DNA from 3 places in the Schinkia azotoformans genome. Region 3 is predicted to be linked to each of the others. Evidence: predicted binding sites of a transcription regulator. Region 3 holds the regulator's gene; each other region holds the start of a gene.

What was found. The regulator Rex, encoded in region 3, represses fermentation and respiration genes when NADH is low (regulators of the CRP and FNR family bind a similar motif). The targets are predictions, from matches to a motif close to TTGTGAAATATTTCACAA.
Region 1: the regulator Rex is predicted to act here: its motif matches at 4,357-4,374, upstream of P9E47_RS09930 (4Fe-4S dicluster domain-containing protein).
Region 2: the regulator Rex is predicted to act here: its motif matches at 7,381-7,398, upstream of P9E47_RS13940 (nitrate/nitrite transporter).

The regions. Positions count from the first base shown of each region.
Region 1 covers NZ_JARSMD010000017.1:28,727-38,842, forward strand. The annotation lists gene P9E47_RS09915 (anaerobic C4-dicarboxylate transporter family protein) at 1-1,002, opposite strand, end outside; gene P9E47_RS09920 (sensor histidine kinase) at 1,207-2,496, shown strand; gene P9E47_RS09925 (response regulator) at 2,498-3,409, shown strand; gene P9E47_RS09930 (4Fe-4S dicluster domain-containing protein) at 3,431-4,336, opposite strand; gene P9E47_RS09935 (PucR family transcriptional regulator) at 4,580-5,800, shown strand; gene P9E47_RS09940 (molybdopterin-dependent oxidoreductase) at 5,818-7,839, shown strand; gene P9E47_RS09945 (4Fe-4S dicluster domain-containing protein) at 7,832-8,380, shown strand; gene P9E47_RS09950 (dimethyl sulfoxide reductase anchor subunit family protein) at 8,446-9,279, opposite strand; gene P9E47_RS09955 (DMSO/selenate family reductase complex B subunit) at 9,294-9,866, opposite strand; gene P9E47_RS09960 (DMSO/selenate family reductase complex A subunit) at 9,890-10,116, opposite strand, start outside.
Region 2 covers NZ_JARSMD010000022.1:23,612-33,727, forward strand. The annotation lists gene P9E47_RS13905 (DEAD/DEAH box helicase) at 1-728, opposite strand, end outside; gene P9E47_RS13910 (DMT family transporter) at 839-1,675, opposite strand; gene nhaC (Na+/H+ antiporter NhaC) at 1,756-3,141, opposite strand; gene P9E47_RS13920 (hypothetical protein) at 3,333-3,566, shown strand; gene P9E47_RS13925 (hypothetical protein) at 3,665-4,459, opposite strand; gene P9E47_RS13930 (guanylate kinase) at 4,677-5,267, shown strand; gene P9E47_RS13935 (rhodanese-like domain-containing protein) at 5,400-5,696, opposite strand; gene P9E47_RS13940 (nitrate/nitrite transporter) at 5,812-7,311, opposite strand; gene P9E47_RS13945 (nitrate reductase subunit alpha) at 7,615-10,116, shown strand, end outside.
Region 3 covers NZ_JARSMD010000034.1:2,140-12,255, forward strand. The annotation lists gene P9E47_RS19485 (transposase family protein) at 1-180, shown strand, start outside; gene P9E47_RS19490 (hypothetical protein) at 240-638, shown strand; gene groL (chaperonin GroEL) at 1,411-3,036, opposite strand; gene groES (co-chaperone GroES) at 3,212-3,496, opposite strand; gene P9E47_RS19505 (CPBP family intramembrane glutamic endopeptidase) at 3,752-4,468, shown strand; gene P9E47_RS19510 (YdiK family protein) at 4,465-4,662, shown strand; gene P9E47_RS19515 (redox-sensing transcriptional repressor Rex) at 4,742-5,380, opposite strand; gene moaC (cyclic pyranopterin monophosphate synthase MoaC) at 5,399-5,890, opposite strand; gene P9E47_RS19525 (ABC-F family ATP-binding cassette domain-containing protein) at 6,027-7,964, shown strand; gene P9E47_RS19530 (hypothetical protein) at 8,303-8,467, opposite strand; gene P9E47_RS19535 (hypothetical protein) at 8,588-8,890, shown strand; gene P9E47_RS19540 (DUF4317 domain-containing protein) at 8,970-10,116, opposite strand, start outside.

The DNA of each region.
Region 1 (10,116 bases), on a different contig from region 3:
TGGTGCAGATGTTACTAGACCAGCAATTGAGCCGTTAATCAATTCGGCGTTTCCTTTAAAGAATGTATCTCCCATCCAAGCGATACCAAAGATGGCAACTACAGCAGCTGCACCGGCTTTAAAAACGCTGCCTGAAACAATTTCGTCCACATTTGGTTTACAGAAGATAATAATAAGGGCTGCTATCGTTAACATTACAATTTCAATCGATGCCGGCATTCCCATCCGAGTAAGTACTCCATCCACTTCCCAAGCTGGTCTTAACTTCTCAAATGAACCAAGGAGAACTACGAATACAGCCGCTAATAAGAACAAGAGAACTGATAGCTTTGCGCCTTTTTGTGGGATGAAATCTTTTTTATCTTGTTTAATTGGAGCTAGTCCTTCTTCCAAACGTTTTAAATAAATCGGATCGTCTGGAAGCTCTTTACCCATTTTACTAACAACAAATGCACCAATCATACATGCAATAAAAGTGGACGGTAAACAGATCATTAAAATATCAAGTAAGGTAACTTTAAAATCAGCTAAAAGTGCAAGAAGTGCCACTGTTGCCGCAGAGATTGGACTTGCTGTGATCGCTTGTTGAGAAGCAATAACAGCAATTGACATCGGTCTTTCAGGTCTAACGCCAGATTCCCTTGAAACCTCGGCTATAACCGGTAAAACGGAATAAGCTACATGCCCAGTTCCAGCGCACAACGTAAATAAATACGTAATAATAGGGGCCATAAAGGTAATTCTCTTCGGATTTTTTCTTAATGCCTTTTCCGCTATATAAACAAGATAGTCCATTCCACCTGATGCTTGCAGTGCTCCTGCTGCCGTAATAACAGCTAAAATCATTAACATCACATCAATTGGGGCTGACGTAGGTTCTAATCCAAACACAAATACTAGAATGGCAAGTCCTACACCACCCATAACCCCTAGGCCTAAACCACCAAGCCTTGCACCAACGAAAATACATGCTAATAGAATGAAAAATTGAACCCAAAACATAATCTTTCCCTCCAATCGTTTGGATTTTTTTAATAAATGTATTAATTATTTCTATAGATAAAAGATACTAACAGCCCTACAGAAAACTACAGAAAGAATCAAATTACATGCACTGTACAAAAAAATGTCATATTTCTATAACAAAAGTTGTCAATATACACTTAAAATAGACGTAAATAGTAGAAATAAAGAAGGAAGTATGGGATGAAATACACACAAATGAGAGAAAAACTATTGATTTATTTATTCATGATTATTAGCGTGCCATTAGCAGGAGAATTTAAATTTTATCCTGTTGAAGGGGATTTGCGGGTAAGTCTTGGGACACCGGTATTTTTTCTATTATTGTTATGGTCAAAAAAGACACATCCAGTCCTGTCCGGGTTCCTCGTTGGCAGTGCCGTTGTCAGTTTTCGACTTTTATTAGCATCATTAACAATAAACGATGTTGTATGGAATGAGATCATCCCTCTACATTTTCCGGTGTTTTTCTATTATTTAACCTTTGCTTGTTTATTTCATTTATTACGGGTAAAAGCTTTCTATGATAAGCCTTTATTGATTGGGATATTAGGAGTTTTTATTGAAATAGTGTCAAGTGTAATGGAAATCTCTTTTCGGTCTATTTTTTCAAATAACCCGTTAACTTTATATAGCTTTGCGTTAATTGGTATAATTGCTGTTTTTAGAAGCTTTTTCGTTCTCGGTTTCTTTAATATTCTAATTCTCCGCGATGCAAAGTTAGCGGAGGAAGTACAACGTAAAAGAAACGAACAGTTGTTAATGCACATTTCCAATTTATATGTAGAAATGGTCCAGTTGAAAAAATCGATGAAAAATGCAGAAGAGGTCACACGAGCTTGTTACGGTTTATATAGGGAAATGAAGGAACAGGACGAAAATAATCCTTATACAACCTCTGTTTTGGCCATCGCCGGTCAGGTCCATGAAATGAAGAAGGACACTCAAAGGGTCCATGCGGGATTATCTAGATTAATGGAAAAAGAACAACTAGATGATTTTATGAAAATAAAGGAAATTATCGATATCGTCGTAACTACCAATGAACGGTATGGGCAAATGCTTGAAAAGAATATCTCTATTGAGGTAGAAATTGAAGACTCGTCTCAGCTTTATCATACGTTTATTCTTCTTTCCATTATTAATAATCTAGTTTCCAACGCAGTAGAGGCCTGTATCGAAGCAGTAGCGATTAGAATCGAAATTTCGAAAATAGAGGACATGCTCGTTATGAAAATTTCCGATAATGGACCAGGCATTTCAGAACGACATCGGGATTTAATTTTCGAAGCAGGGTTCACAACAAAGTATAATGAATCAGGCGTTGCCTCCAATGGGATTGGATTAACTTATGTAAAGGATGTCGTCGAACATCTTAATGGTAGTATTGAACTTCAACAGCTTGAGGGAGAAATGAAAACCTCTTTTATTGTCCAGTTGCCAATTGAACAATTAACAGAAAGTGGGGAATAATGTGCGATTTTTTCTAGTAGATGATGATGCGTCTGTTCGAGCTATGCTTGCCGATATAATAGAAGATGAAGATTTTGGAACGATTGAAGGGGAAGCAAGTGATGGCTCAGAGGTAACAGATTCTTTATTAACTGCCAAAGATATCGATATATTAATCATTGATTTATTAATGCCCAAGCAGGATGGAATTGAAACGATTCGTCGAATTAGACCCGCTTATCAAGGGAAAATCGTAATGGTTTCACAAGTCGAAATTAAGGAATTAATCGGTGAAGCTTTTTCGTTGGGGATTGAATATTACATTATGAAGCCCATAAATCGGCTTGAGGTCATTGGCGTTTTAACAAAAGTAAAAGAACGGATCCTCCTTGAAAAATCAATCCATAATATACAACAATCACTAAACCAATTGAATAACATGGCTATTCAATTACCTGAAAGAAACTCAGTCGTTCAATCTTCGAACAATATAGCGGAGGCGGCAAAGTATAAACTATTAGACTTAGGCATCCTATGTGAAGGGGGCCATAAGGATCTCTTAGACATTTTGGAAGTGTTGAAACAACAAGAACTTGAAGGGAAACATGAAATTCCTCCTTTAAAAGAACTTTTTGAAGAGGTTGCACTAAAAAGGCTCGGGATTAAAGATCAAAAAGAGGCAAAAGCTTCAGAGCAAAGAGTAAGACGGGCCCTTCATCAATCCCTTGAACATATTGCTTCTTTAGGAATCAATGATTTTTCAAACCCAACGTTTGGGCATTATGCCTCCACTTATTTTGATTTCCCGCAAGTACGGATGAAAATGTTGGAGCTTGAAGGGAAACAACCAGAGGAAAATGGACATGCAAGAATTAACATTAAGAAGTTCATTCAAGTACTTTATATGGAAGTAAACCAAGAATCCCGCCTTTAAATACCAGGCGGGATTTCTGTATTAGTGAATATCTAATAAATTTTTCCTTTTCTCACAAGGCACACATACTTCATCGGATTCAATTAATGTTTTGAAGTTTTGACCACATGTACTACATACCTTTGTTACTACAGGTAAATTCAAAATTTTATGGGCAGATACTTTTTCAATCACGGTTAATGCTTTTTCCGGGCAAATATCCTCGCACAAATGACAGGCTGAACAGCTTTGGGCATTTAAGATAAAACTATCATCTGATATATTTAAGCATTTATGATGACAAAGAAATTCACATGCTTTACATAATGTACATTTACTAGTATCCAATGTAATTTCAGCAAATTGATGACTAGGGTAATATTTTGCTAGTTGTAAATCCTCTTGATTGAAGCGCCATTTAGCCGGTGCCATCTTAACCACGAGCGACTTCGCTTCTTTTTTCCAGCTGAAAAATAATTCTCTTCTTGTCATTTCAATGGTCGCTTCCTCCATTTTTTCATTCATGAAAGTAAAAGGAGGCTCGCCTAGAAGGTGTAGAATCTCATTCGTATCCTCAATTGATTTCCGCCAATGCACAGATAATTCACCATCATAGGCTATTTCTGTTATACCCTTTTTATAATAAACTAATAATTCCTTTATTGATGGCACTTGGTCCCCTGTAATCACCAATCGATGATTCTTAACTGTTCTTGCCGGAAAAATTCCGGCAACTGCCTGAACAGAACAAGCGGCAATACAGTCCCCACATTGTGTACATTGTTCAGAGTTAATAGACGGAATGCCATTAACAAAGGAAATCGCATTGTCTTTACAGCTTTCCACACATTTTTTGCACTTTGAACGGGGGCTTTTGTGGTGCGTGCAAGATTTTAAAATTTCATATTCATATGTTAAACTCTCTGCCCACAAACTTAATAATCCCATACATATCCCCCACTTTATTCTTGTTAATTATTTCACAAATTCATTTCTTACTATACATTATAAATTCTTTTAACTTCGAAAAGTATGGTCAATCTAAACGAATTATTGAAAGTTTTTTTGTACAAACCTACAACTATTTTCTTACGGAATTGTGACATTGATTGTTCTTCCAAAATTAGTACGGTAAGATAATTTAGAAGCGGAATAAACAACATGAAAATAAGAGAAAGGCAGGATAAAACCATGAAAGACTACCAAGATATCCCTGATTATGCAAATGAGCTATTAGTTGCATCAAGTATAGGTATTGACCAACTTCTACAAAAGCTAAAGTCTCTACTTTCTCTTCCAATCACCATTACGGATCCTCTTTATAATGTATTATTTTCATCCGATATCACTATAAATTCTGAGACCTTTTCTTCCTCTGTCTTTGAAGAGATGAATACGACCAATCATAACAATGCTAGAATGTATCAGATTCAAACGATAGACAACAAAATGGTAGGATTGGCCGCCCCTATCATTTCTAAGAATACAACCTTTGGTTTTCTGTTTATCCTTGGCGAAGACCCTATTGAAATCTACCAATATAGCGAAATCGCAAAATTTACTGCATCATTATGTGCTATTCAGATGCAAAAACAGCGGGAAATGAACCAGGAAAAGGTTAAATATAAAGTCGCCTTTTTATTTGATCTGCTTTATGGAAATATGAAACAAAGAGAAGATATTATTGAATACGGAAATATATGGGGATGGAATTTTAATAACCCTCATCAAACGATCGTTTTTTCATTAACGGATTTTAATCACTTTTCTGCAGAAAAACAAATCTTAAACAGAATACACAGCTATATAGGAAAAATACTGTCCGATTGTGGGAAAATCCCGATCACTTTGATTAAACAAAATCAGGTTATTGTGATTTATCCACTCCAAACGATCGATGACCCGGTTAACAGCAGGGATGAAGTTAAGCAATTTTCTCATTCAGTCATTAATTATATCCATTCGATATATCCGGAGTATAAAGTAGTCTGTGGAATTGGCAAGGTTTATAGTAACCCAACTGAATTGTTTCGAAGCTTCCAAGAGGCAAAAGTTGCCTATGATTTAGGGATATTACTAAACATCGACATCCCTTTCTTTTCTGAATTAGGATTAGAAAGAATTCTTTATAAACATGATCTTCAGGATTTAAAGGAATATTATGAAACGATTTTAGGAGATTTGGAAAAATATGATGCTGTTAATGACGGGGATTTAATGGAAACATTAGAGGCATTTGCCGCCAATCATTTTGACATTACCCAAACGGCAAAGGCTTTATTTCTTCACCGTAATACATTGCGCTACCGTCTCAAAAGAATTGAGGAAATTCTAAATATAAAGCTGGAGGATTTCAATATAAAACTTGATATTTCCGCCGCTTTTAAAATTAAGCAGCTGCATCAATTGTAAAAGGAGATGCCTTAACTTTGAAACTTCAAATTATTAGAAATACATGTCCCCGAAACTGTTACGGAACATGTGGAATTCTTTCCTATGTTGATAATGGCAAACTTATTAAGGTTACCGGTGATCCGAACCATGGCTTTAATCAAGGCAGATTATGCGCAAAAGGATACGCCTATACCCAATATGTCTACCATCCTGATCGCCTCAAATTCCCAATGATCCAAAAACCAAGAGGCTCAGGAAATTGGACTAGAATTTCCTGGGATGAAGCCTACACAATCATAGCCAATAAAATGATTGAATTAAATCAAAGATACGGTTCCAATCTAGCTTTAGGCTATAACAAATTTTCCGGCAATCTTGGTATCCTTCATTATGCAACAGAAGGGATGTTCAACAGTTTTGGACCACATACGAAAACATTCGGGAACCCCTGTGCACAAACAGGCAGACTTGCTATCAAGAATTCATTCGGGGATAACTATTCTTCTGTCCCGGAAAATATGGCAAATGCTAGTTTAATAGTCATCTGGGGTTCCAACCCGGCTGTTACCAATGTTCACCAAATGAAATTTATTTATGAAGCGCGAAGAAAAGGGGCCAAGCTTGTTGTCATTGACCCTATCTATACGGAAACAGCTAAAAAAGCCGATTTATATATTCAAATAAAGCCTGGTACAGATATGTGGTTAGCGCTAGGAATTGCAAAAATCCTTATAGAAAGTGGAAAATATGAGGAAGGTTTTATCGAAAAGCAAGCCCTTGGATGGGATGCCTTTAAAACCTTTCTTGAAAAGAATTTAACAATTACCGAAGTTATCGAAAAGACAGGAGTACCATTGAAAGCAATCGAAGAATTGACTTCCCTATATTACTCAATTAAACCAACAGTCACATGGATTGGATTAGGACTGCAACGGAGCCATTTTGGAAAAAGTGGCATAGAAGCTATTAATAGTTTAGCAGCCATGACCGGAAATCTTTCCATACCTAATGGGGGGCTTTATTTCGTACACTTTGATGTTGAACAATTTCCTTTAACGTTGTTAAACCATCGTGGGCCTGACCATCCTGCTATTCCATATTCACGGGAAATTGACATCAGCGACTTTTCAGAGAGTGCACTTTCACTACAAAATCCCCCATTAAAATTACTATGGATTGCATCAAGAAACATCGTTAGCCAGGATCAAAATCTTAAAGCGTGGGAAGAGTTAAATAAACAAATGGAACTCATTGTCACCGTGGACCTTTTCATGACAAAGACGGCTGAACAATCTGATATTGTCTTGCCGGCTGCAAGTCATTTTGAAGAAGAAGACTTACATGTAGGTTATTGGCACTATTGGTTATCGATCAACCAAAAGGCAATACCTCCTTTTTATGAAGCAAAAAGTGATTTAACAATTGCGCGTGAACTGACTACTAAGCTTAATGAACTATCGCCTGGTTTTTCCAATTTCCCTGCAGATAAAGAGCCGATCGATTGGATTAAGGAAGAATTGACACCTGAAATGATGGAACTTTATAACATCGAAAGCTATAAAGATTTACTAGAAGGCCCACATCAAAAAAAGAAAAGTAATATTTTTTTGGAGCAGGAAGAACAGATTCGTTTATTGTCACCTGAAAAGATAGCAGAAGGAGAGCAATTTCATGATGCATTTGCCAAGGAGAATGAATTTCCATATCAACTGCTTACACCACAAAAATTGCTTAAAATTCATTCTCAATATGAAATGAACCCATGGCTACATTCAGGTGATCAGGAAATGATGATTGAGATTTCTGATGATATTGCACGAAGCCACAACCTTCAAGACAAGATGAAAGTAGAGGTATTTAACGAGCACGGGATGATAACCGGTAGGGTAAGAATTAATAAGCTTTTACCCAAAAATATAGTCCTTGCCCCACAGGCAGGCCATGACCCTATTAATCAATTAATCTACGTGAAAAATGAAAATGACCAGAGTGAATCTAGTGTATTCTTTTATGACAGCAGAGTTAAGATTAGGAAATGGGGGGAAGCCCATGTTTAAACAGCTTGGATTCCTATTCAATGCCGATGATTGTATAGGTTGTAAAGCGTGTGAAATAGCATGCAAAAATGAAAATCAAACACCTGTTTCTGTAAATTGGCGGAAGGTGAAACGAATTTCTCCTGATATGTTCTTGTCCGTTTCTTGCAATCATTGTGACAGTCCAGAATGCTTCCGTGTCTGCCCTGAACGCGCTTTTACGAAACGGCATGACGGCATCGTGCAAATTGACCAAAACCTATGTACAGGCTGTCAATTATGCGTCAGTGCTTGCCCGTATGAGGCGCCGCAATTTGATCCTGAGACCCAAAAGGTTAGCAAATGCCAAATGTGCTACCCAAGACAAGATAAAGGTTTGCTACCGGCATGCGTAGAGGCCTGCACAACAAAGTCTTTAAACATTATTGATTTGAATAACTTTTACGATGATAATGCCGTACCGACCATTGAAGGCTTTCCCCATATTCAAATTACTAAACCTTCGATTGCATTCTATTCCGTTAAAACTAGAAAGAGATATTTTTTAAATAACGAAGACTAGAAAAAGGGCTGTAAGAAAAAGGGAGGGGAACTTACAGCCCTGCTAAAGACCATTAACTTAACAAATTATGAACCAAGAACATAAAACACATATCTACTCATGCCTTCAGCTAAAATTATTGCTGCTAAAGCAAGGTAAGCAAAGGATAGAGAAACCTTTTTGTTCGTTGCCATTGCCATAAAGCCCAAGACACCTACACCAATGACTTCGATAATCCAGCGTAATGCAACCGTACCTTGATATCCCGCTAATTCAGTCATTGCATTCACACCAGTAATCATATTAACCTCAGGCATTACTGTTCCAAACAAAGCCAATCCAATTAATTGAATCGCTATTCCAGCCATTGCGATGTAAAATGAGTATTTAATCAAGCTTTGTGCTTTTTCTTTAAGTGCAGGTGCAATAAAGCTTACTGCTAATACTGGACCTAGCACTAAAGCCGTACCGTAAAAAGACGTAAAGGTATTGATTGAATTCCAGCCACTTACTAAGGTTTTGGCATAAATCGCAGCCATACAGTAAATATCGACTAAACCGATCAAGGTTGAGACTAATAGTAGATTCGGATTTACCTTTTTCTGTACAATAGCTAAGCCTGCTGTAATAAATACTGCAGCAATAAACATACCTGTTACAAGAATCTCACGACTCATCCAAGAAGAGCCGATATTTCGAATCGTATTAAACGCATTCGTTGGTGTCCCTAAATGTGCAAAAGATGCAATTAATCCGATTAATGATAACCCGGCAATGATAAAGAGTGGCATGCGCATTGCCGCATATGTCTTCTCCTTACCACTATCGGATATTTTCTTGTAAAACAACCAGAGCATTAGCATTCCGCCAATCGCTGCCTGCATACAGACTGTGAAAATTAATAATGGCCATTCATGCATGGTAGGAACCTCCTTTATTTTGCTGCCTTATGGGCACCAATTACAATGCTCGGATTTGTAATCGATGAACTTGGCAGACCTTTGATATCTTTTGTATTTCCATATTTCTTTTGCAGTTCTTCAAGTGGGCCGTATTCAAGCGCGCGCATTGGGCATGAACCTACGCAAACAGGGTCTTCACCTTTGGCAATTAAATCAATACAGAAATCACATTTTGTCATTTTTCCAAGAGTTTCATTATATTGCGGTGCCCCATATGGACAATTCCACATGCAATACTTACAGCCCACACATTTATCGTGATCAATAACGACTACCCCGTCTTCTTCTCTTTTGTGCATAGCCTGTGTTGGACAGTTTTCCACACATTTAGGGTGTTCACAGTGATTACAAGAAATGGATGTAAAAAAGGTTTCGATGTGCTGAATAACTGAATCCTTTCTTTCGACATAATCACCTTCCGAGAATTCATAAACTCTTCGATAGTTAATTCCTACATCTAAATCGTTTTTATCTTTACATGAGACAACACATGCTTTACATCCTGAACAATAATTATTATTTATATAAAAACCTAACTGTGTCATTTTTTTCACTCCTTTCTATAAATCTATGCTTTTTTTACTTCAACTAAATTAGTATGCTGTGGATTCCCCTTCGCTAACGGCGACGGACGTTGACTAGTAAGGGTATTAATAGCTCCGCGTTGATCAATACCATTTTTATCTGGAGCCCACCATGCCCCTTGAGGAATGGCAACTGTTCCTGGAATTACTCGATTAGTTAGTTTTACAGGAATATGCACTTCACCTCGATCATTAAATACACTTGCTTTGT
Region 2 (10,116 bases), on a different contig from region 3:
TCACCGGTTAATCTCTCCGCCAGTTCTTTCGGATTTGCAATCGTAGCAGAAGTACAGATAAAGATTGGATTGCTTCCATAAAATGCACAAATCCGCTTTAAACGTCTGATGACATTAGCCACATGGCTTCCAAACACACCACGATATATATGAAGTTCATCGATTACGATAAATTTAAGATTTTCAAATAATGCGACCCATTTCGTATGATGCGGCAAGATCGCAGAGTGAAGCATATCGGGATTTGTAATGACAATATGCCCGGCTTGGCGGACTTTTTGCCGAATATTCGAAGGTGTATCCCCATCGTATGTATAGCTATTAATGTTAATCCCAAGTGCCTCGATCAATTCATTTAATTCACTTTTCTGATCTTGGGCAAGTGCTTTTGTAGGAAAAATGTATAATGCTCTGCTGCTCGGATCATCTATTATTTGCTGCAGTACCGGCAGATTGTAGCAAAGCGTCTTTCCTGATGCTGTCGGCGTAACCGCCACAAAATTTTCTCTTTTTCTAGTAATATCAATGGCTTGCCATTGGTGAGTATAAAGCTCTTTAACGCCTCTTGATTGCAAAGCTTCTTTAAGCCGAGAATCTATTGAAACAGGAAAAGGAACTGTTTGTGCCTCCCGTTCCGGAATTGTATGCCAGTTTACGATATTATTTGAATACTGTTCATCAGTTTGAATATGTTCGATGATTTGTTGAAGATTTTTTCGAAATTGCATTATTATTCACCTCATTTGCTCTACCTCTATTTTAGCAAAAAAAGACTAACTAAAAGGAGTTTTCGATTCCTTTATTGTTAGTCTTTTTACTATGACTTCTCTTAATAAAGTTAAATTTTCGTAAACACAATTCCAAGTACTGCCGCAACAACACCAAATAATTGATATTTTTTTAGTTTTTCCTTAAAGACCCAACAGCCGCCAAGGACTACAATCAAACAGTTTAGACTAACAATTGGAAAGACAATGCTCGCAGTTCCAGTATTTAACGCGAAGAAATAGCTGCTATAACCAATCACACTTATTAAACCAACAAGTGCCCCGGTATTAGCCTCCCGCAGTATCCATTTCTCTTTCCCTACTAAACTATTAATTGCGAGATAGATACTTCCTCCCCCATACATGGAGATTAAAGTATTTAAAGAGTCAAAGTGCAAATAGGATGACGTTTTCATCAGAATTCCAAGGGCACCAAACGAAAAAATAGCCAAGATGATTCGTATAATCCATGATGAATATTGAATATTCCCGCCTGCCTTTGGTGAATATTGAATAACAATGGCAGAACCAAGCATCAATACAATGCCGACCCATTGCATCGGCGTAATATGTTCATGGAAAATAAGAGCCGCACTTAGAATTGGAAATAATGCATTCGTTCCAATCAAAGGGGACGTTAAGCTTGCCGGACCTTTTTCAAATGCTTTTGACATTTGAATATTCCCATTTGCATTTAAAATCCCTATCAATGCACCAAGACCAATGGTCAATAAGTTAAATTGGGCCATTCCGACGATCATCCCATAGCCTAGCGATAACAAAAACGCCACAAAATAAAAGAAGAACTGAATATGGACCTTAGAATATCCCTTTCCTGTACTCCATTTAAAAATAATGTTATTAAGCCCAAAGCAAATCATAGTTATAAATGCCGCTACAATCCACAAAGTGATCCTTCTCTCTATTTATTGTTTCTATTATTCTAATCCCGACACAATTATTTCACAATACTTTTTAACATATTTTATTATTTTTTAAGTTTTGATATTGATATACCAGTAATACCAGCAATAATCGTTAAAACAGGTGATAAAAGACAGAAAAACGCAAATATAGAGTACTCAATTGTAGGAACTCCTAAGACCCTTGTTAAAAAAATTCCACAGACGCTCCATGGGACTAGAGGATTAACAACAGTTCCCGCATCCTCTAATACCCGGGACAAATTCTTAGGATGAAGATTGATTTCTTTATAGGATTGAGCAAATGTGTTTCCTGGCAATAGGATAGAAAGGTATTGCTCCCCCATCAAAAAATTCACCCCGATTGAAGAAAGGGCTGTCGAGAAAATTAAAATAGAAGGTTTAATTAAGTACTTTTTAATACCATCTAATAGTGCTGATATAATACCCAGTTTTAATAGTAGCCCCCCCATTGAAAGGGCTAATAAAACTAAAGATATCGAAAACATCATACTCTCCATCCCACCTCTTGTTAAAAGAGAATCGATCTCTGCATTTCCGGTTTCAGACTTGAAGCCAAAGTATAAAAGAGACAATATCTTTTCTAAAGGAAAATTCGTCTGCACAAATGGAGTTAATATAAGTGCTGATAAAGTACTAGTTCCAAGAGTCACAATGGCGGATACTTTTTTCATGGATAAGACAGCAAGCAATATAAATGGAATAACTGAATACCAATGAACGAAATTCAACTCCAATAGCATTTCTTTCAGTTCGTCCATCTTGTCGATATTTGATATTTGTTTCCCCGGTGACAAAAATATAAATAAAACAAGAGATATGATAAACGCAGGAACGGTGGTCCACAGCATATTTTTAATATGTTCAAAAAGATCAACACCTACAACCATCGAACTAAGGGTCGTTGTATCCGATAATGGTGATAATTTATCCCCGAAAAAGGCACCAGAAACAACTGCACCTGCTGTTATCGCCAAAGATAAATCTAATGCAGTTGCTACGCTTATAAATGTAACTCCTAAAGTCGCCGCCGTTGTCAACGAGCTGCCAATAAATAGTCCAATAATTGAGGTTACCAAAAATACGATTGTATAAAAATATTGACTGCTATCCAAGCTGAGGGCAGCATAAATAAAGGTCGGTATCGTTCCGCCCGCAATCCAACTACTTATCAACATTCCAATAAAGAAAAATATAAAGACGGCCCCTATACCTGATTGCACACCGTTTGTCATACCTTTTTCTAAATCTTTGATAGACACTTTTTTTACAAGTCCATATGCTATTAACCCAATAATGGATAGGGTTATTGGAATATGGGGCACAACTCCAAGGCTAATCATGGAATAGCTAATAAAAACGAGTAATATAATAATAATAATTAAAGCTTCAAATGACTTCATTCTCAAAACAGGTATATCTTGCTGCATACATTTCCTCCTAGCCCACAAGCCATCGCTTAAACGCTTTTACGCGCTAAATAATTTTATCTTAATATATTATTCTAACAAAAATATGTCAAGGGAAATCTTTTACACTGAAATACGGATAAAATTGTAAAAGTTGGGTATTTTTAATACTATATAAGAAATGTAAGTTAATCAGGAGGAAGATTATCATCATGAACCTATCTAGTAACATGGAGTTTGAGATTAAAGGAAATTTTATGCCTAATCTACACAACTCTGAAAGGCTAAAAATATTAGAAGTATCACCAGAAAGTGTAGTTATTCAAATGCAAAATTCTAACAGTCGTGGCGTCTTTCCGTTGGACAACTTTCAATATTGGATTCGAAAAAATTCTCTCATTTATATATCTGACCATGACGAAAGAATGAATGGTACCGAAAATTAGAAAAGCGAAAGCGCACGTTTAGCGAAGTTTACGAGCCACTGGGCGCTGGAGCTGGACAATAAAACGGGCTGACTCCTAAAGTCAGCCGTTTATGTTTGTTATTTTAGCTTCGTAATAAAATGTAATTCGTTTTGAAATTTATCTAACAGCTCTGCGAAGGAGTAATTAATAAGGAAAGGAAACAGTGTTTCAAGCACTTCGATGTAATCCTGACCCAACGCTTCACGCAAGGTCACATATTGATGAAATAGAAGCGCTTTTTCAAAATCTACTCCTAAATCATATAAACCACTATAAAGGTTTTCCTTTGGAATTAGTTTAATTTTTTTTAAGATTTTTTCATTGTTTTCCACTAAATTCCTTTCTAAGTAATAGGTGACATAATCGGTATATATCATTTGTCCAATATCATCTGTATCCTTTTTCTTATTATTAAAACCGATTACTTGCTGGTCCATATTTTCACGAATGATAAATGTTTTGTTTCCTTGTAAATGTGTAATAAAATTCTTCACACTTTTATCAAATATTTTATTGAATTGTATTATTTCATGAAGCTTAACAGCAAAATCTCGATGTTCATCACCAACAACAAATAGTCTGTCTACAATTGGTAAAATTTTAAGAACACCATCGGATAATTGACTGGATGCATCGTATATGATAATGTCGAACTGCTTTTTCAATTGTTTTACTTTCCGCTTTTGTTCTATTAATGTTAATTTAGAAAATTCATGAATAAGTTCATTTGATATTTCTTCTTTCTCTAATGATCCGTAAGAAATGAACGCCACCAATAAAGTTGTGTTTGATTTAAGCCAGTTATAAATGGATAACGACAGCTCTGTTACACCTGACTTTGCTTTCGGTGAATAAAAACCAACTAAATACATGTTAACTCACCTGCCTTTATATATCTTATTCAAAAACCCCATAAACGTTTGGACAAACTCCTACAAAACGAAATTCAAATTACGTTTGATAAATCTGAAAATTGCGAAATTTACTTTTTTATGATATAATCGTTTTACGGCACCAATTCCAATTTTTGATGCCATGTAAGGTCAATTGGTGATGGGGATTCTAAATTAAATTAGAAGGAGGGCTTTTATGTACCAAGTAAAAGAAAAAGAAAGAATTTTTATTTATACAGGGCCGGATGGTTCTGGAAGGAAAACAATCGCTAAGATGGTTTCCACAGTTTTCGATATGGAGACTGTTATTTCTTATACAACTAGACAACCTAGACATTATGAAACAGATGGGAAGGACTACCATTTCGTAAGTGAAGATGCATTTGCAAAAATGGAAGAGCAACAGGAATTTTTGGAAAGTGTTGAAATCGACGGAATTAAATATGGTATTCGTGAAGAGGATATTATTAAGGCTTTTGAAAACCATGATTTTATATACTTAACACTAAATCCCGAAGGAACAGAAAAACTTAAAAAGATGTATGGAGATAAAGTAATCCGCCTCTTCGTCTACGCTGATAGGGACACTGTCGTTAGCCGACAAAAGGAAAGACAGGACTCAGAAGAAGACATCCAAAGACATTTATCCCATTATGATGAAACGATGAATTACAAAAATGAATGTGAACATGCCTTTGAAAACTTCGATTCACCACAGGTCTCCTTCCAAGTTAGTGAAGTGATTGAAAAATATCTTGATCGAAACCTTGTGCAAACTGATTATTAATAAGAAAAACGGAAGCACCCGTTTAGCGAAGTTTACGAGTCGCTGGATGCTGGAGTTAGACAATTGTGCGCTATAACTATGTTTACTTTTCATAAATCAAAAAAGCTCAGACCCAACCTCTGAGCTTTTGATTTATTCAATTTTCCCTTCCCATTCTACCATGCCACCGCTCATATTCGTTGCATTGAATCCATGTCCTTCAAGGAATCGAGTCACTGCCCCGCTCCTTGCACCTGAATGACAAACGATAATATATTCTTTTGATTTATCTAATTCATCCATTCTAAATTCAATAGATCCTATTGGAATATGGACTGCACCTGGAATTTTACCGGTGGCGACTTCGAAATCTTCACGGACATCGATAATATCTATCTTTTTTCCTTCATTTATTAAAGTTTCAACTTCTTTTGCGGAAATTTGTTTCATCGATTTTACCTCCTAATTGCCTACCCATAACGGTATCCTAAAATAAATAAAAAAGAATGTCAAACATCATGCTTTTAGTAATACTACATGACGGACATTCTTTTTTTGTGATGAATTAAAACCCGGTTATTTCGTCAATTTGACTAAACATGGCGACGTAATTTTTGATTTCACCACCATTGTTTTTTACAGTATTTATGGTTACCCAAACTAAATACAACTGTCCATCTTTTCTCTTATTCCAAATTTGTCCACTCCAAATTCCGTGTTCCTTTACTGTTTTCCACAGTTCTTCATAAAAATCATTTGAGTGTTTATCCGATTTTAAAATCCGTGGATTTTGTCCAATTACCTCTTCCTCGCTAAAACCGGTTACCGTTGTAAAGGCTGGATTCACTTTTTGAATTTTGCCATTTAAGTCAGTAACAAAAATTCCTTGGGTTGAGTGGTCAATGATCTCATCGGCCATACTTAATTTATCTTGATAGAACATCCAAATCACGATAATTAACGATGCCATTGCAACTTGCGATAAAGCCATATAACCGATTGCGTAATGACCCGTTAAATTAAATAAGAAGGATAATAATAATGGTGGGAAGAAACCACCTAATCCCCCCATTGCCGCAACAAGTCCATTCACAATACCGCCTTGTTTAGAGAAATACATTGGAACCAGTTTGAATATGACTCCATTTCCGATACCGGCAAATAATGAAATCGTTAAGCATCCAATTGTGTAATAAAGTAAGGATGGGTTAAATGCTAATAAAACACCAGATAAAGTTAAAGCCGCAAACACAATCATTAATATTTTGAAAGAATTAAATTTGTCTCCAAGCCATCCACCGAGTGGACGAACAAAGGTTGCAAGCGCAATAAATCCAGCCGTTCTTAAGCCAGCATCCACCTTATCCAAGCCAAAATTTGTAACCAAGAAATTCGGTAAATAAACTGTAAATGTTACAAACACACCGAATGTTAGGAAATAAAATAAACATAAAAACCAAAGTTTTTCATCCTTGTATACACCTTTGATTTGTTCCATTAAAGGTGTGTTTACTTTTGTTTCTTTTTTATCTCCTAAGAAAAAGTTCAATATTGCAATAAAAATGACTAGAATGATGAAAAACCTTACCGTTGTTTGCCAACCAAATTGGTTAGCAAGCACTGGTGCTGAAAATGTAGTAATGGCTGTTCCGACATTACCAACCCCATAAATACCATTAACAAAACCATGGCGTTCCTTTGGATAATACTTAGGTAGTGATGTAACTCCGACTGAAAAGACAGCCCCACTCAAGCCAAGTACCAAACCTCCTATCAAAAGGTCAACAAACGAATCGGCAATGCTAATATAAAATATTGGAAGAACTAATAACAAAAAACTAATGGAAAATAATTTTCTCGCCCCAAAACGATTGGTCCAATATCCAATTGGAATTCTCATTAATGATCCAAGTACTACTGGAATAGCAGTAATTAAAGCCAATTGATTTGTTGATAGGCTAATCTCTTCTTTTATAAAAGGCATTAAAGAAGATAAAATAACCCACACCATAAATCCTGCAATTAAACTAAATGTTTGCAATGGCAGTTGAATTTTTGTATTCATTTTCAAACTCCCCTTTTCTTTCAAACTTCTTTGATAGAACACATGGTAATGAAAAGTAACCCCCTAAAGATGTGAGGAACCTCACATCTTTTTTCGAGTTCAAACATTTGTCACAAAGGACAAAAATTTTTATGTAATCTACAATGTTTTTTCGGCAATTTGTGTCTTTTTTGTGACAAATGATAATTGTGTGAACAACCTCACTGTTGAGAGTTGTATCTTTATTGTTTCATTGTCATTAGGAAATGATTCAAACATTCTAATACAAGATGTTTAGAAAATTTGAAGTGAGGAGAGATTTTTATGAAAAATAATCGGCGTTCCCCATTACTAAATCGCTTAAAATATTTAACTCCTATTGAAAAACAAGCTAATAATCATAGTCAGACCACATATGAAAATCGTGACTGGGAGCAAGCGTATCGCAATAGATGGCAGCATGATAAAGTAGTTCGTTCTACACATGGAGTAAACTGTACCGGGTCATGCAGCTGGAACATCTTTGTGAAAAACGGAATTGTAACTTGGGAAGGACAGAATCTTAATTATCCTTCAACAGGTCCTGATATGCCTGACTTTGAACCTCGTGGTTGTCCGCGTGGAGCAAGCTTTTCTTGGTATATCTACAGTCCACTTCGCGTTAAATATCCATATGTTCGCGGGATTTTATTAAATATGTGGCGTGAAGCTTTAAAGGAAAACTCTACACCACTTGATGCATGGAAAAGCATTGTTGAAAATCCTGAAAAAGCAAAAGCGTACAAACAAGCAAGAGGAAAAGGCGGCCTAGTCCGTGCTGAGTGGGATGAGGTTTTAAAACTTATAGCCGCTTCGATTTTATATACGATAATCAAATATGGGCCTGACCGCAATGTTGGATTTTCTCCGATACCTGCTATGTCGATGCTTAGCTATGCTGGCGGCGGTCGCTTTATGTCACTAATCGGTGGTCCAATGTTAAGCTTTTATGATTGGTATGCAGACCTCCCACCTGCTTCCCCTCAAATATGGGGAGATCAAACTGACGTACCAGAAAGTAGTGACTGGTATAATTCCGGCTACATCATGACTTGGGGTTCGAATGTACCGCAAACCCGTACACCTGATGCTCACTTCTTAGCCGAAGTTCGCTATCGTGGTACAAAAGTTGTGTCCGTAAGCCCTGATTACGCTGAATCAACTAAATTTGCGGATGACTGGATGAAGGTCAAGCAAGGTGCCGACGGTGCGTTAGCAATGGCTATGGGCCATGTTATTTTAAAAGAATTTTATGTAGAAAATCAGCATGATTATTTTATCAACTATGCGAAGCAATACACTGATTTCCCATTCGTCGTTACATTGAAAAAGGATGGCGACCACTTCCTTCCTGATCGTTTCTTAAACGCAAATGACCTAGGTAAAGAAGTGCAAAATGGTGAATTTAAACCAGTCTTATTTGATGAAAAGAATGGAAAACTCGTCATCCCTCATGGCACAATGGGCGCTCGTTGGGAAGGCAAAGCAAAATGGAATTTAAAAATGGTTGATGAGGAAACTGGAGAAGGCTTTGATCCTCGACTATCCTTCCAAGGTATTGAGGAAGAAATAGCAACTGTCAAACTTCCATACTTCTCACATCAAGGCAATGAAGTATTGTACCGCAATGTTCCAATAAGAAAAGTAGAGAATAACAGTGAAGTATTCTATACGACAACTGTCTTTGACCTAACTCTTGCCAACTATGGAATAAACCGCGGTCTTGGTGATCATGCGGCAAAAGCATTAGATGATAACATTCCGTTTACACCAGCTTGGGCAGAAAACACGACTGGAGTCAAGAAAGAGCTTATTACAAAAATCGCTCGTGAATTTGCACAAAATTCACTTGATACAAATGGTCGTTCGATGATCATTGTCGGTGCAGGTATAAACCATTGGTTTAACTCTGATACAATTTACCGTGCTGTCTTAAACCTTGTTTTATTAGTTGGTTCCCAAGGTGTGAACGGAGGCGGTTGGGCGCACTATGTTGGTCAAGAGAAGCTAAGACCAGCAGAAGGATGGCAAACTATTGCAACAGCAAAGGATTGGACAGGTCCAGCGAAATTACAAAATGGTACATCTTTCTTCTACTTTGTAACGGACCAATGGCGTTATGAAGAACAACCGGTAAGCGACCATATTTCGCCGATTTACGAGAAGGCTCGCTATAATCATTATGCCGATTACAATGTGATGGCAGCAAGACTAGGATGGCTCCCATCCTACCCAACATTTAATCAAAATGGCATTGACTTATATAAAGAAGCAGTTGCATCAGGGGCTAGCTCTCCACAAGAAATTGGTCTATTTGTTGCTAAACAGCTAAAAGAAAGAAAATTACAGTTTGCAATTGAAGATCCAGATAATCCAATCAACTTCCCGAGAAATCTATTTGTATGGCGCTCCAACTTGATTTCAAGTTCCGGTAAAGGCCACGAATATTTCTTAAAACACCTACTAGGTACAACGAACGGATTATTAAATGATGATGCGGAAAGCTTACGTCCAGAAGAAGTAAAATGGCATGATCAAGCACCGGAAGGAAAACTTGATCTATTGATTAATTTAGATTTCCGTATGGCTGGTACAGCCCTTTATTCAGATATCATCCTTCCGGCAGCAACTTGGTATGAAAAACATGATTTAAATAGTACGGATATGCATCCATTTATTCATCCGTTTAATCCGGCTATTTCAACTCCATGGGAAGCACGTTCTGACTGGGAAATTTTTAAATCGATGGCAAAAACCGTATCTGAAATGGCGACAGATCTAAATCTG
Region 3 (10,116 bases):
GTTAAATGTGAATCATGTGGAAAAATACGCACCGTTATCATTGATTGGGCACGCCCAGGTGCTGGATTTTCCATGCTTTTTGAACACCATCTACTGTCGTTGATGGGTGAAATGCCAGTTGTGGCAGTTGCACGTAAGATTGGTGAACACGATACCCGTCTTTGGCGAGTCTTTAAATAAAAAGCGACGGGAAAACAGCTGAAGCTTCTGGAACTTTTACATGGCTGACTAGTCCGTCTTTGAGAATGAAGGACGTTGTTGGTATCGTTATACAAAATGGTGTAGTAACTAATGGTACTGCAACTGGTTTTTACACCTATACAACATCTCAGGGTGCAACTACTACAAATTGGTCTTCTGGATTTAATTATTTCTTAGGTGGTGTAACTAAAGTACAAAATCTCGCAAAACCAGACTATCCGGTAAATTCCGATTATATGTTCATAAAATTCCAATTTACTAAATCTAATGAACCAGCAGAAGCCCTTTATGGAACATGTGGACACCAGGTACTTACAATAAACATTAGTAACCCTGTTTTTGAATTATCAAGAAATAATGGTAAATTAAAACCAATGAACTTCTATTTTGGCACGGAATATAATGAAACTACTGATTATCAAAGTAAAACGTGGTAAAAGAATGTATAATTATTAAACTTAGCTTTTAAGGCTCTTGCAAGAAACCAAAATATAAAAGTGGCAACCTTTATAATAATTGTTCAACTTTCGCTCCAATAAAACAAGTACTATTTGTTGAACTTAATGAGATTAAGATCCATCTATCTGTTATCCCGCTTGACAATTTAATTTTTGTAAAAACGGAAGGCGTCTCGTTCGTAGGTATCGTGTGATTCTCGAAAAATCACTATCATACAGAAGAGGCGCTCACTATATAACGACCGAAACATTCAATACAATCAACTACCAAAAAAAATTTGATTCTATGTTTTTTCTAGATTGAAGTAAAAAATATTTACGCAATAAGCAAAAGCTAAAAAATTTTCAATCATAAAGACTTGGTCCTCTTCAGGATGATTAAGAGGATAGATAAACGGTAAAACTTTTGGGGGAAGTTGGTGATTTATGATATTATTTTTGATTCAATTCAGTTTCCTAATAAATCCAATTTTCGCAATTGTTTTTTGTATAAATCTAATATTGTTAATAAAAAAAGTCGCTAAAGACCCAAATGCAGATATCGAAAAACATGCCGTGTGGTTAACAATATCCGCTATGTATATAGTGCTTTCCTTAACCGCCTTGCTAAACCTCATTTTGAATCGGCTTTAACTTTTTTCTACAAGTTTTATTCAATAAGCACATTTACAACAAAACAGACTACTCCCTATAACCAAATAGGGAGTAGTCTTTACTTTTTTATAAAACTTCATGCCCGGCTATGCAGGGATTACATCATCCCCATGCCGCCCATTCCGCCCATGTCAGGCATTCCAGGAGCTTCTTTTTCAGGGATGTCAGCCACTACTGCTTCCGTTGTTAAGAACATAGCAGCTACAGATGTTGCATTTTGTAATGCTGAACGAGTAACCTTAGTTGGGTCAACGATACCAGCTTCAACCATGTTTACCCATTGGTTAGTTGCCGCATTGAAACCAATGCCAACTGCTTCATTTTTAAGGCGCTCAACGATTACAGAGCCTTCTAAACCAGCGTTAGCTGCGATTTGACGAACTGGCTCTTCTAATGCACGTAATACGATGTTTTTACCAGTTTCTTCATCACCTGCTAATTCAAGAGCAGATACTTTATTGTATACGTTAACTAAAGCAGTACCACCACCAGCAACGATACCTTCTTCTACTGCTGCACGAGTAGCGTTTAGAGCGTCTTCGATGCGAAGTTTCTTCTCTTTTAATTCAGTTTCAGTAGCAGCACCAACTTTGATTACAGCTACGCCACCAGCAAGTTTAGCTAAGCGTTCTTGTAATTTTTCCTTATCAAACTCAGAAGTTGTTTCTTCCATTTGTTTGCGGATTTGGTTTACACGACCTGAAATAGTAGCAGATTCACCAGCACCTTCTACGATTGTTGTATTTTCTTTTGTTACAACAACTTTAGAAGCACGACCTAATTGCTCAATCGTTGCAGCTTTAAGATCTAAACCGATATCTTCAGTGATGACTTGACCACCTGTTAAGATAGCGATATCTTCTAGCATCGCTTTACGACGGTCACCAAAGCCAGGAGCTTTAACAGCTACAGCGTTGAATGTTCCGCGAAGTTTGTTAACAACTAATGTTGCAAGTGCTTCACCTTCAACATCCTCAGCGATCATTAATAATGGCTTACCTTGTTGAACTACTTGTTCTAATACTGGTAAGATTTCTTGAATGCTAGCAATTTTCTTATCAGTGATTAAGATATATGGGTTTTCAAGAACAGCTTCCATTTTTTCTGAATTTGTTACCATGTATGGTGAAGAGTAGCCGCGGTCAAATTGCATACCTTCTACTACTTCTAATTCAGTTGTAAAGCCTTTAGATTCTTCGATTGTGATAACGCCGTCGTTACCAACGCGCTCCATTGCTTCAGCAATTAATTGACCTACTTCATCATTGTCAGCTGAAATCGCTGCAACTTGAGCGATGGATTCTTTACCTTGGATTGGCTTAGAGATCGCTTTTAATTCTTCAACAGCAGCTTGAGTTGCTTTTTCAATCCCTTTTTTGATGCCCATTGGGTTCGCACCAGCAGTTACGTTCTTTAAGCCTTCGCGAATTAATGCTTGAGCAAGAACAGTTGCAGTCGTAGTACCGTCACCAGCAATGTCATTTGTTTTGCTAGCTACTTCAGCAACTAATTTTGCACCCATGTTTTCGAATGCATCTGGTAATTCGATTTCTTTTGCGATTGTTACACCATCATTTGTAATTAATGGAGAACCGAACTTTTTCTCTAATACAACGTTACGTCCTTTAGGTCCAAGTGTTACTTTAACTGCATTTGCTAATGCGTCTACACCACGTAGCATCGCACGACGAGCATCTTCACTAAATTGAATTTCTTTAGCCATTTAAGTAGTACCTCCTCAAAATTATTAATCAGCAGGATTCTGATTTTTTTTATTAATTCTATTAGACAAGGGTGATCTACTATGTAAAAAGACTAGTAGATCTATCTCACGAAAAATGAAAGTAAAGTGGGTCTTTGCACACTTCGTAACTCTATCATTCCGCGTTCAAGACCACTTAGCCAACAATTGCTAAAACATCATTCTCGCGAATAATTAAATATTCTTTACCTTCATATTTCACTTCTGTACCAGCGTATTTAGAAAAAATGATGCGGTCGCCTTCTTTAACTTCTAAAGCAACTTTCTCACCGTTATCTAATACACGGCCAGTTCCTACAGCTACAACACGACCTTCTTGCGGCTTTTCCTTCGCAGTGTCTGGTAAAACAATACCGCTTGCAGTCTTTTCTTCTGCTTCAACAAGCTCAATAACAACACGATCACCTAATGGTTTTAACAAGTGAAACACCCTCCTAAGATAAATTTTAAGTATTTTAATTATTAGCACTCATTAATGCTGAGTGCTAACACATTTATTATAATAAATAATTAACTAGATTTTTGCAAGTAAAAACTATATTTTTTTTGTAAAAATTAACCTCCCTGAACATTATTAACGAAATGTTGAAAAACCAATCATCTTTTTATTGGTTTTAAAATAATTATGTTAAAATACAAGAGTGGTTCATCTGATTAAACATAAAGGGGTATAACATTGAAAAGCAGATACTTGCTTACTATATTAATGTATATTTTTGTACAATTTTCGGGGATCTTGTTTGGTGTGGACTTGCTGCTTCGAAATGGGATCTCAAAGGATGATGCGGTGGCCATTTGGACGGTCATAAGCTTTAGTGGCGGTTTATTAGTAGTTATTTTGTTGTTATTGCCAGACATCAAAGCCCGTCATAATACTAACAATCGAGTATCAAGAACTCGTGCAGCAGGCTGGGCGATTTCCGGGATCTTTTTAGCGTTTTTAGCACAGGTTATTGCTGCACAAATTGAAATGATACTTGGAATCAAAATGGGCTCTGAAAACACAGAGATTTTAGTAGAAATCGCGATGCAAACACCGATTTTTATTATTGTTACTTCAGTAGTAGGGCCAATTTTCGAAGAAATTATTTTTCGGCAGATTATCTTTGGCAGTTTATATACAAGATTTAACTTTTGGATTGCCGCTATCATTAGTTCTTTAATTTTTGCAGCTGTCCATTTTGACTTTACACATATCATCATCTATACAGCAATGGGGCTTGTGTTTTCCTTTCTTTATGTTAAAACAAAAAGAATTCTGGTTCCGATTGTTGCCCACGTCTCCATGAATACCTTTGTTGTGTTGGTACGCATCCTATTTGCAGATGATATGGAGAAGCTGCAGAAGCAATATGAACAGGTGCAAAGCTTCGTTGGAGGGTTTTTACAATGAGAACTTCACCTTATACAATGGCACTCATTTATGGGGCGATGGGTGCTCTCTTTACATATTTAGCGATCCAAAGCGCTAAAGAGACAATTTGGAACTTTTCTACGATACTGTTAATGATGATTGCAACCTTCGACTTTTCAACAGCTATTCGATTTATTTTATATAAAAGAATGATTAAAAAAAGAAAATCATAAAACGGCTGCCTCAAAATAGAGATAGCCGTTTTTCCATGTGTACTTTTGAGCAAACTTTCCGGGGCAACCCATAAAATTATTAACTTAATGGGTAATGTTTTAAAAAATAAATTAATGACTGCAACTCAACTGCTAAATCAATATGATGAATTCTAATATCTTCCGGGACATTCAGTCTTGCTGGTGTAAAATTCAAAATTCCTTTTATTCCTGACGTAACGAGGCGGTCCGTTATTGGCTGGGATACCTGTACAGGAACGGTTAAAATGGCAACTTCCAATTCACCTGTGATTTTGCTTTCTAAATCATCTAAATGATAAACTGGAACACCTCCGATATCTGTGCCGACTTTCGCTGGGTCAACATCAAATGCCATCACAATTTTGGAATTATTGTTTTTCATAAAATTATAATGCAAAAAGGCGGTTCCTAAATTTCCTACCCCGATTAAGCACACCTTCACCACTTCATCTTGGCTTAACGTCTGCCTAAAGAAGGACAATAAATAATTGACATTGTACCCATAACCCTTTTTACCAAGGGCACCAAAATAAGAAAAATCACGGCGAATTGTGGCTGAGTCTACTTTTACCGCATCACTTAATTCTTTTGAGGAAACACGCTGTTTCCCTGAAGCATGTAAATTCGCTATAAACCGGTAATATAACGGCAAGCGTTTAGCAGTCGCTTGCGGTATTTTGTTTTTATCAAAAGACATACCATACCCCCGTTCTCCTTAATCAATATTTTCCTTTCTCCGAAAATCTCCGCTTTTTCCTCCAGTTTTCTCAACTAAATATGTTCGGCCAATAATCATTCCTTTATCTACGGCTTTACACATATCATAAACCGTTAACGCTGTAGCAGTTGCTGCTGTTAAAGCCTCCATCTCGACACCTGTGCTTCCCTTTGTTTTAACAGTTGTTTCGATATGTAAAATATACTCAGGGGCTTTCTCTTCCCATGAAAAAGAAATATCCACACCCTTTAGCATCAATGGATGACACATCGGAATCCATTCGGATGTTTTCTTGGCTGCCATCACTCCGGCTACTTGAGCAACAGCTAATACATCGCCCTTTTTCATTTTATTTTCTTTTATTTTTGTATAGATTTCTTCATTTACTTGTATGCTAGAATGGGCAATGGCAGTACGAGTAGTTTCATTTTTTTCAGTGATATCGACCATTTTCGCACGGCCTTCTTCATTAAAATGAGTAAAGGACATTCTTCATTCATCTCCCGACTTACACATATTTTAATACAAAAAAGTTTAGGATGATATTTATTTTTGTCAAAAAAGGAGATTTGTTGCTCGTTTGACATTGTATAAGCTAAACTATGATTTGAAGAGGTGAACCGATATGATACTACTTCAAGTCAACCAACTTACGAAATATTATGGTGCTGATCTTATTTTATCTAATATTAAATTAGAAGTACAATCAAAAGATAGAATTGCTCTAGTTGGAAGAAATGGAGCAGGGAAATCTACTTTATTGAAAATTATCTCAGAACAAATGTCGTATGATGGCGGCGAAATCATTAAGCCAAAAAATTTAATGATCGGTTATCTTGCTCAAGATACCGGCTTGGAATCTAGTCTTTCTATTTGGGATGAAATGTTGACTGTTTTTCACCATCTTCAAATAAAAGAAAAGAAGCTGCGTGAACTGGAAACAAAAATGGGTGATCCTTCCTATTTAGATGATACCGAAAAATACGAAAAATTATTAAAAGAATACGACGAACTGCAAGTAACCTTCAAGGATGAAGGCGGCTATCAGTATGAAGCTGACATCCGAACGGTTTTACATGGGCTTAATTTCGGTGATTTTGATTATTCGACAGCGATTGCAACCTTAAGCGGCGGTCAAAAAACCCGCTTGGCAATGGCTAAGCTGCTTTTAACAAAGCCGGATTTATTAATTCTTGATGAACCGACGAACCATTTGGATATTGAAACGCTGGGCTGGCTTGAACAATATTTGCAAGGTTATCCTGGTGCTCTACTAATCGTCTCCCATGACCGCTATTTTCTAGATAAAGTTGTGACTCAAGTCTATGAATTATCACGGACGAATTGTCGCCGCTATGTAGGAAACTATAGTAAATATTTAGAGCAAAGTGCAGCCGTTTACGAGCAGGAACTAAAGTCTTTCGAAAAGCAACAAGAGGAAATTGCAAAATTAAAGGATTTCGTCCAAAAAAATATTGCAAGAGCGTCAACAACAAAACGGGCACAAAGCCGTAGGAAGCAGCTTGAAAGAATGAAAGTAATGGACCGCCCACTTGGAGATGAAAAGTCAGCCTCATTTTCCTTTGATATTGAAAGACAAAGCGGCAACGATGTGTTAATGGTGGATTCTTTAACCGTTTCCTATCAAGGAAAGGAGCCGATTCTTACAAACGTATCCTTCGGGCTTAAGCGTGAAGAAAGTGTTGCCTTAGTTGGGCCGAATGGAATTGGAAAGTCCACATTGCTTAAGGCGATTACTAAGCAGCTTGAGATCCTTACTGGCACGATCAACTACGGGTCCAATGTTACGATTGGCTATTATGACCAGCAGCAGGCAAACTTGACTTCCAATAAAACAGTCTTACATGAACTATGGGATGAATATCCATTAAGACAGGAAAAAGAAATTCGAACGATATTAGGGAATTTTTTATTTAGTGGTGATGATGTTTTAAAAATAGTCTCTTCGCTAAGTGGCGGTGAAAAGGCAAGATTAGCACTCGCCAAACTGATGATGCAGAAGGCAAATCTATTAATTCTCGATGAGCCGACGAACCACTTGGATTTGGATAGCAAAGAAATACTAGAAAATGCTTTAATCGATTACCCTGGAACGATTCTGTTTGTATCTCATGACCGTTATTTTATAAATCGGTTGGCTACAAGAGTGATTGAGTTATCCACAGAAGGACTGGAGTCGTACTTGGGTGATTATGATTATTATGTGAATAAAAAAGCGGAAATGGAAGAATTGGCACAGCTTGAAAATGAAGGACAATCCTCATCAAAAGTGGTGCAAACAACTCCACCGGAATCGGACAAGGCAAAATATGAACAAGACAAAGAACAGAAAAGAAAAGATCGCCAGCGCCTACGTCGAATTGAAGAGATCGAACAACAAATTGAACAAATTGAAATGAAAGTCGCTGAAAATGATGAACTATTATGTGACCCTGAAGTTTATCAAGACTATGAGAAGGCAGCCAAGTTAACTAGTGAAAACGAAAAATATCATGACCATCTCGAACTCTTGATGGAAGAATGGGAAACTCTACAGGATTAACGTTCAGAGAAAATTCTTCTGGACGTTTTTTCTTGTGGAATTTTGTCAAATCCATTTCTTCCAGATGTGGGTATTTTTTTTATGTATTCACACTATCCACAGTGTTATTCACAGATAAACTCACTTTTTTCAGGCACTCCACAAAGTTATTAACATTATCCACAGAAAAATATCGAATTATCCACAATTTTTATGAACACCTACGGAACCCATTATGTCGGAATTTGTTGAAGTTATCCACCACATCTCTGAGCTGTGGATAAACTCTGTCCACATCCAAAATAAGTCTAGATTTTTTTAAAAATAGTATGTGCATTATTGTAATCGTCTTTGAAATTTTAACTTGACAAAAGCTGAGATTCAGTACTGGGATGATGTTTTCTATAAAACGGTGCAAACGGATCAATGGAAGCACTTCTTAAAGGACCGTTAATGATGCTTTCCGCTTCCCCATCAAAATGTGGAGTTGCCTGCGTACGTTGACTTTCACTATTACGTGACATATTGATCATCTCCTTAGTCTTAAGATAACTATTTTGAAGATGATCTATTCAAGATGCTATATTTAGCAGTGCACATGGAAATAGTAGGAATATCCTCGCTGATAAAGGAGATTCTTAGCCATGTCTACATACATAGAAATGAAAAATATATTTATTACAAAGGTTCAAAAGGACGAACAACGGACAATACTTGAGGTTTGCTTCGAAAATATGCATGAGCCGAAGTATTGTCGTTTATTTAAAGCTACTTTAGAAAAGGAAAGCGATTGGACCATTCGATCCATCGCTGTGTATGATTCTCGAAAAGACAGATTTCTCACAGTTGGGTCCCTTTATGCTCCTATTTTGTATGAGGAAATTAAAAATAAAATACTTCAAGCATTTGAGCAAGACGCTGAGTTTGAACAACAATTGGCTCAATAGGGGCTGTCTATAATGAAACATGCCCATTTTAGGTTTTTTCTCGTGTTTCGGGCACGTTCAATGGGCCATTGAACAACTTTTAAAATGTTTCCGGAATCAATGTAAAGCCCTCAATCACCGTATCTTCATCCACTTCAATTAGTAAACAACGCTTACCGCTATAGTTGACTTGTTTAACATACTTCAAATCTTGAGGGCTGATTGAAATATTTGCGACCTTAGTCTGGATTTTAATCGATTTCGTATTATAATTTGGGACGATACTGCTTGCTTTAAATTCGTGCTTTTCATCATCAATGACTTTTTGAAAAGCTGTTTCTACTTTTTCCGTATTAACATCCTCTACTCCACTCACCTTTAAAACGCGTTCAACGTCTTTGTAGTCCAATTTTGGCGTTTCTTCCTCTTCATTTTCATCAATGATGCGGTTAATTTCTTCATAAACATTTGCAAGGGTTGACGCGTCAACTTGGTCCCCGACGACTTGTTTGACGATTTCTTCGAAAATCGCTTTATCCTCTTGCGCGGTTATAATCTCTTCACCATTCAATACATTCTCGATAAAATCCTCATCAGGTTGATTTGCTTTTTCAGCACAGTACAAAATGTGATTGACATCTGCTGAATTATCAGTGAAGCATGGAAACAAAAAGCCTGCGACTGGTGAAGCAAGGTTAATGATTGGATCTACGATTACACTATATTTAAATACTCTCTCCACATAATCAAACATAAGCGTCTTTTTCGGCTGCATCGTTTTATTGATGCTGCAGAGAATGAATTGATGAGAGTAAACTTCGTCCTGTTCACTCACTTCTGCTTCTTCATTTTTCTTTTTCGTAGGTTTAAAATATTCGCAGCGAATGAAGGTTGCAACCATATCTTCCGTATGCTGTGCACTTTTAAACATTTTCTCGACGATTACTAGCATTTGTGCCTTCCAGTCCTCTACATCACCCGCTTGCAAACCATCATAAAGAAGAAGCTGTGTATGGTCCTCGGCTTCACGTTGAAACTTTAATTCAAACAATTTCACATCCAATTGTCCTGTAAGAACCTTTTTGAAGTTGCTCAGGAATAACTCCTGCTGTTCTTGCTCCAGCATTTGAAACGGCTTACTTTCTTGATGATAAATCTCACTGCTTTCCTTCATAACATATACATTAAAGATATCTTTGATTTTCATTCGATTATTATTAAGCTTAAATTGTTTTCGAATATCTGCT